Regions from separate parts of the Lentzea sp. NPDC006480 genome, predicted to be linked through region 2. Evidence: riboswitches for the same ligand, from Rfam matches in the RefSeq annotation. Region 2 holds a riboswitch; each other region holds the start of a gene.
The links. Region 2 has a riboswitch for S-adenosylmethionine ahead of thrC (threonine synthase). Riboswitches for the same ligand answer to the same signal wherever they lie in the genome.

Region 1: another riboswitch for S-adenosylmethionine. It lies ahead of ABZX92_RS31320 (aminotransferase class V-fold PLP-dependent enzyme); the one in region 2 lies ahead of thrC (threonine synthase).
Region 3: another riboswitch for S-adenosylmethionine. It lies ahead of ABZX92_RS42005 (methionine ABC transporter ATP-binding protein); the one in region 2 lies ahead of thrC (threonine synthase).

What each region holds. Positions count from the first base shown of each region.
Region 1 is NZ_JBEXPJ010000104.1:12,352-14,610, forward strand. Features, by position in the region: gene ABZX92_RS31315 (potassium/proton antiporter) at 1-1,070, shown strand, start outside; SAM riboswitch class IV at 1,145-1,259, shown strand; gene ABZX92_RS31320 (aminotransferase class V-fold PLP-dependent enzyme) at 1,297-2,259, shown strand, end outside.
Region 2 is NZ_JBEXPJ010000017.1:81,454-83,712, reverse strand. Features, by position in the region: gene holA (DNA polymerase III subunit delta) at 1-851, opposite strand, end outside; SAM riboswitch class I at 930-1,061, shown strand; gene thrC (threonine synthase) at 1,073-2,259, shown strand, end outside.
Region 3 is NZ_JBEXPJ010000217.1:7,317-9,575, forward strand. Features, by position in the region: gene rsmA (16S rRNA (adenine(1518)-N(6)/adenine(1519)-N(6))-dimethyltransferase RsmA) at 1-461, shown strand, start outside; SAM riboswitch class I at 550-643, shown strand; gene ABZX92_RS42005 (methionine ABC transporter ATP-binding protein) at 860-1,858, shown strand; gene ABZX92_RS42010 (methionine ABC transporter permease) at 1,855-2,259, shown strand, end outside.

The sequences.
Region 1 (2,259 bases), on a different contig from region 2:
TGCTGCGGTCGTTAGGTGTGGGGGCGCGGCTCACGGGCGCGCTGGAACTCGAATCAGGCCTCAACGACGCGCCGGTCTACATCGCCGTGGTGCTGCTGGCGTCGTCGGACCGGATCTCGTGGACCGCTCCGTTGCTGGTGCTCTACGAACTCGCCGCGGGCGCGCTCATCGGCGTGCTGCTCGGTGTTTTCGGTGCGGCGGCGCTGAGACGTGCGGCTCTGCCCTCGACCGGTCTCTACCCGCTCGCCACCGTCGCGGTGTGCGTGATCGCTTACACCGCGGGCGATCTGGTGCACGCGTCCGGTTTCCTCGCCACCTACGTCGCCGCTCTGGCGCTCGGCAACGCCCGCCTGCCGCACCGCGCCGACACCCTCTCGTTCGCGGAGGGGCTGGGATGGCTCGCCCAGATCGGGCTCTTCGTCTTGCTCGGCCTGTACGCCTCGCCGTCACGACTGCTCGACGCACTGGTGCCCGCGCTGATCGCCGGGGTGGTGCTGACTTTCGTGGCCCGGCCGTTGTCGGTGCTGCTGGCGTCGCTGCCGTTCAAGGTGCCGTGGCGGGAGCAGGCGTTCCTCTCCTGGTCGGGGCTGCGTGGTGCGGTGCCGATCGTGTTCGCGCTGATCCCGTTGATTCAGGGGGTCGAGGGTGCGCGGAATCTGGTCGACGCGGTGTTCGTGCTGGTCATCGTGCTCACGGTGGTGCAGGGGACGACGCTGCCGTTCCTCGCGCGCCGGCTCGGGCTGGTGAACCTGCACGAGGCGCAGGAGGTGCAGGTCGACTCCTCGCCGCTGGACGAGCTGGGCGCCGAGCTGCTGCAGGTGCACATCCAGCGCGGGTCGAAGCTGCACGGCGTCTACATGACCGAGCTGCGGCTGCCGAGCGGCGCCACGGTGAGCCTCGTGGTGCGGTCCGGAAAGAGTTTCACGCCACAGCCGACGACCCGGCTGCAGGTCGACGACCAGTTGCTCATCGTGACCACCGAAGAAGCGCGCGACGCCGCTGAGCGGCGCATACGTGCCGTGGACCGGGCTGGTCGCTACGCACGGTGGAAGGGCGAGACCGGCGACTAGCTCGGTTTCCGAGGCTTCTCACCATGTGATCGGGTGTCGACGAGCGCCGAGAGGCTCCGCTAACGTCATCGGCAGGTCATGAGAGCCAGCGTCAAGCCCAAGCTTGCTGGCCGGCAACCCTCCAACCGCGGTGGGGTGCCCTTGGTGAGGACCTGGTCCGGCGCGTGGGGCGCCGGTCAAGCGCGGGCCTTCGCGACACGGGGCCCCTGGCCTCGGAGGCAGCTCGATGACGCTCGCGATCACCCCTGGCACGGTCACCACGGTTCCGGCTGTCGTCGGCTCTGACCTGCGCGTTCCGCTCGTCACCGGAGAGCGCGTGACGTATGCGAACCTCGATCACGCGGCATCGGCCCCCTGTCTGCAGGAGGTGCGCGACGCCGTCGACGAGCTGCTGCCCTGGTACGCCAGCGTGCACCGCGGTGCCGGGTTCGCCTCCCAGGTCTCCACGCGCGTCTACGAGCAGGCGCGGGATCGCATCCGCAAGTTCGTCGGCGCCCGCTCGTCCGACGCCGTCGTCTTCACCCGCAACACCACCGATTCGCTGAACCTGTTGGCGCGCAGCGTTCCTCGCAACACCGCGGTCGTGCTGTTCGACAGCGAGCACCACGCTGCTCTGCTGCCGTGGCGCGGCCCGAACGTTCAGCGCATCCCCGCCCCATCTTCGTCCGGCGCTGCTGTGGTCGCGCTGGACCGGGCGTTGGCCGCCGCCCCGGTCGGCCCACGGCTCGTGATCGTCACCGGGGCGTCCAACGTCACGGGGGAGCTGTGGCCGGTCGCGGAGCTCGCGAAGGTCGCCCGCAGGCACGGCGCGCGGATCGCGCTCGACGCCGCGCAGCTCGCCCCGCACCGCCCGATCGACGTGCGTGAGCTGGGCGTCGACTACATCGCGTTCTCCGGCCACAAGATCTACGCGCCGTTCGGTGCCGGTGTGCTCGTCGGCCGTTCGGACTGGCTGCAGCAGGCCCAGCCGTACCTGGTGGGCGGTGGTGCGACGGCCAAGGTGACCGACCACGGCGACCGCCTCGGCGTGGCCTGGTCCGCGGTGCCCGAGCGGCACGAGGCCGGCAGCCCGAACGTCGTCGGTGTGCACGCGCTGGCCTCTGCCTGCGAGATCCTGTCGCGGCACTGGGAGCAGACGGTCGCGCACGAGCAGGAGCTGCTCACGCGCCTGTACGACGGCCTGCGCACG
Region 2 (2,259 bases):
GTCTGGTCCCAGCCGCGGGCCTGGGCCTGTGCCTTCTTGATCTTCCACGGCGGCATGCCGAGCGGGCCGGCCAGGCTGAACGGGTCGGCCCGGCCCACCGCGGACACGCGCGCGACCGTGCGCACCGCGTCGGCCAGCGCGTCCGCGACCAGCACGTGCGGCACACCGAGTTGCATGGCCCAGCGCAACGCCTCCATCGCGCCCGCCCGGTCACCGGTCACGGCCTTCTCGGCGACCGCGAACCCGGTCACTTCGGCCTTGCCCTGGTGGTAGCGGCGGATCTCGTCGACCGTCACCTTGCCGTCGGTGTCGGAGACGAGCTGGGACGCCGCCGCCGCGAGCTCGCGCAGGTTCGTGCCCACGGCGTCGATGAGCGTGGCGACGGCCTCGGCGTCGATCTTGCCGCCCGCCTGCCGCACCTCGTTGCGCACGAACGACTCCCGCTCAGCGGGCTTGGTGATCTTGGCGCACTCGGTGACCGCGGCACCGGCCTTCTTCAGCTGTCCTGGCAGGTCCTTGGCCGCCTTGCTACGACCACCGCCCGTGTGCAGGACGACGAGCGTGACCCCGTCCGCGGGCGCCTTGATGTAGGAGAGCACCGTGTCGGCGACCTCCTTGCCGATGTCCTGCGCGTTCTGCAGGACGATCACGCGCCCCTCCGCGAACAGCGACGGGCTGACCAGCTCAGCCAGCTCCGGAGGCGTGAGATCAGTCACCTGCACACGGGTCAGATCGGCGGTCGGATCGACCGTGCGTGCGGCCTCGAGAGCCGCCCGAACAGCACGTTCGACCAGCAGCTCCTCCTCGCCGACGACGAGGTGCAGTGACTCCGGTGCGCTCACGCTCCGCATCCTCCCACGTCCCGGATCGTGGACGTCTGTGGCTGAGCAACGGACTGGTGCCGTAGCTTGGGAGCCACAACTGAACACCGCTCATCCAGAGGGGCAGAGGGACCGGCCCGAAGAAGCCCCGGCAACCGGCGTCAGCGCAGTGCACCAGTGCACGCGCAGACGATCACGGTGCCAATTCCGACCCGTTCGATTTCGCGGGAAAGATGAGGAGATACCTCGCGATGACTGCTGTCTCCGTGCCCACGGGCACCAAGTTCGACCTCGGCCCCGCCCGCGCACTGCTGTGCCGGGAATGCGGGAATGAAACCCCTCTCGCTCCTGAGTACGCCTGTCTGGAGTGTTTCGGGCCGCTGGAAGTGGCCTACGACTTCGGCAAGATCCGGCGCGAGGACATCGAAGCCGGCCCCAGGTCGATCTGGCGCTACCGCGGCCTTCTCCCCGTTCCGTCCACTGTGGAACAGCACCCGAACACCGACCCCGGCGGCACCCGCCTGGTCGAGGCCCACAACCTCGCCAAGGCCCTGGGCGTCCGCAAGGTCTGGGTGAAGGACGACACCGGCAACCCCACCCACTCCTTCAAGGACCGCGTGGTCGGCGTGGCACTCGCCGCCGCCCGCGAGCTCGGCTTCAAGGTCCTGGCCTGCCCGTCGACCGGCAACCTGGCGAACGCCGTCGCCGCGGCCGCCGCCCGCGCGGGCTGGCAGTCCGTGGTTCTCGTGCCCTCCAATCTCGAGCGTGCCAAGATCCTGATGAGCGCCGTCTACGAGGGCGCCCTGATCGCCGTCGACGGCAACTACGACGACGTGAACCGCCTGGCCCAGGAACTCGCCGCGGAGCACGAGGACTGGGCGTTCGTGAACGTCAACGTCCGCCCGTACTACGCGGAGGGCTCGAAGACCCTCGGCTACGAGGTCGCCGAACAGCTCGGCTGGCGCCTGCCCGACCAGATCGTCGTGCCCATCGCCTCAGGCTCACAGCTCACCAAGGTCGACAAGGCCTTCCGCGAGCTCGGCCAGCTCGACCTGGTCGAAGCCACCCCGTACCGCGTGTTCGGCGCCCAGGCCACCGGCTGCTCGCCTGTGTCCGCCGCGTACAAGGAAGGCCACGACGTCATCCGCCCGGTCCGCCCGGACACGATCGCCCGCTCGCTGGCGATCGGCGCCCCGGCCGACGGCCCGTACGTGCTCGACGCGGTGCGCCGCACCAACGGCGCCATCGAGGACGTGACCGACGAAGAGGTCGTCGAGGGCATCAAGCTCCTCGCCCGCACCGAGGGCATCTTCGCCGAGACCGCCGGCGGCGTGACCGTGGCGACGGCGAAGAAGCTGATCGAGGCGGGCCAGCTCGACCCGGACGCCGAGACCGTGCTGCTGATCACCGGCGACGGTCTGAAGACCCTCGACGCACT
Region 3 (2,259 bases), on a different contig from region 2:
ACAACGTCGCCGTCCCGGTCGTCCTGCACCTGCTGCACGAGCTGCCGAGCCTCAAAAAGGGCCTCGTCATGGTCCAGGCCGAGGTCGCGGACCGGATGGCCGCGGAGCCCGGCAGCAAGATCTACGGCGTCCCCAGCGTGAAGATCGCCTGGTACGGCAAAGCCAAGAAAGCCGGCCCGGTCGGCAGGAACGTCTTCTGGCCCGCTCCCAACGTGGACTCGGGCCTGGTCTCGTTCCACCGCCACGAAAATCCGCTGTCCACAGTGGACCGCAAGAGGCTCTTCGGGATCGTCGACGCGGCCTTCGCGCAACGCCGCAAAACCCTCCGCGCCGCCCTCAAGGGGTGGGCGGCCACGAACGACGTCAACGTCGACGAGCTGCTCGAAAAGGCCGGCATCGACCCGCAGGCCAGGGGCGAGCAGCTGAGCGTGATCGACTTCATCCGGATCGCGGAGGTCTAGGCCGGGGATCCTTCGGCCAACAGTGTGATCTGTCGAACGAATCGGATTCTGGCTTGCGCAACCGAACGTCCGTCCGGTTGACTGCTAGATGCCATCCGGAGCGACTGAGAGACCTGGCTCTACGACGTCGCAGCAACCACCCGCTGGATGCGGGCAGGTGCTAACGCCAGGACCGATGGAGGATCACATGGGTACCACGCGAATGCTGACGCGCCGGCGAGTCGTCGACCAGTGCCGCCGCACCGCTTCTGCATGTCGTCGCCACCTCGTCTAAGGCGCCTTTTCAAAGTCCTTTGACGCGCACTCAGCCGAAGAGTGGCGCACACACCTGAGCAGAAACTCCGATCGCGCACAGCCCCAGAGGCGTGTGTGCCGTCGCGTGCAGCCGTGGAGCAGAAGTGATCACTGTCGAAAACCTCACCAAGTCCTTCCAGGGTGTCAACGCCCTCAACGGCGTGACCCTCGACGTCGAGGCGGGCACCGTGCTCGGCGTGGTCGGCCCGAGCGGGGCCGGCAAGTCGACGCTCGCCCGCTGCGTCGCGCTGCTGGAGCGCCCCGACTCGGGTGCGATCCGCGTCGACGGCACGGACATCACCGCGCTGGACGGGTCGGCTCTGCGGGCCGCCCGCAGGCAGATCGGCGTTGTGCCGCAAGGGGATTCGCTGCTCCGGCAGCGCACCGCCGCCGGCAACATCGCCCTGCCGCTCGAGTCCGCCGGCGTCCCCGGACCGCAGCGCCGCACCCGTGTGGGCGAGCTGCTCGACCTCGTCGGCCTGACCGACAAGGCCGCCTCCTACCCCGACCAGCTGTCCGGCGGGCAGCGCCAGCGCATCGCCGTGGCGCGCGCACTCGCCGCGAACCCGTCAGTTCTCCTCGCCGACGAGCCCACGTCAGCGTTGGACCCGGAGACCACCGGTTCCGTGCTGACCGTGCTCGACCGTGCGCGCGCTGAGCTGGGTGTGACCGTTCTCGTCGTCACGCACGACATGGGCGTGGTCCGGAAGATCTGCGATGACGTCGCCGTGCTGGAGCAGGGCCGCGTCGTCGAGCACGGCAAGGTGCTCGACCTGGTCAACGACGCCGGCAGCCGCACGAGCTCCGCGTTGCTGCCCGCCGTCGACCTGAACCCGATCAACGAGAGCGCCTACGACCGCGTGGCGGACGTCGTGCTCGTCGGGTTCGCCGCGGTCGGCGCCCTGCTGCCCGAGGCGGCGCACCGGTTCGGCGTCGAGTTGAACATCGTCGGTGGCGGCCTGACGCGCCTGGGCGAGACCCCGGTCGCGCGGTTCCGCCTCGGCCTGAACGGCGAGCGGTCCGACTCCGCGCTGGAGTGGATCGGCGAGGCCGGCGGCGCTGTGCAGAGGTCCCTGAAGGGGCCGCAGGGAGTAGCTGCGTGAGGTCTGCAACACCCTGGCCCGACGTGGTGAGCTACCTCGTCGAGGCCACCGGGGAGACGCTGTACATGGTCGGCGTCTCCACCGTGATCGCCACCGCTTTCGGAGTTCCCGTCGGGGTTTGGCTGCAGCTCACCGCCAAGGGCGGGCTGCGGCCGAACCCGGCGCTGCACCGCGTTCTCGGCTTCGTCACCGACCTGGGCCGCTCGATGCCGTTCATCGTGCTGCTCGTGGCGCTCACGTCGGTCACCCGCCTGATCGTCGGCGGATCCATCGGCAGCACGGCGGTCATCGTGCCGCTGGCCGTGGGTGCGATCCCGTTCGTCGGGCGGCTCGTGCAGAACATCCTGTCCGAGGTGCACGTGACCGTGGTCGAGGCCGCGGTCACGACCGGCGCCTCGACC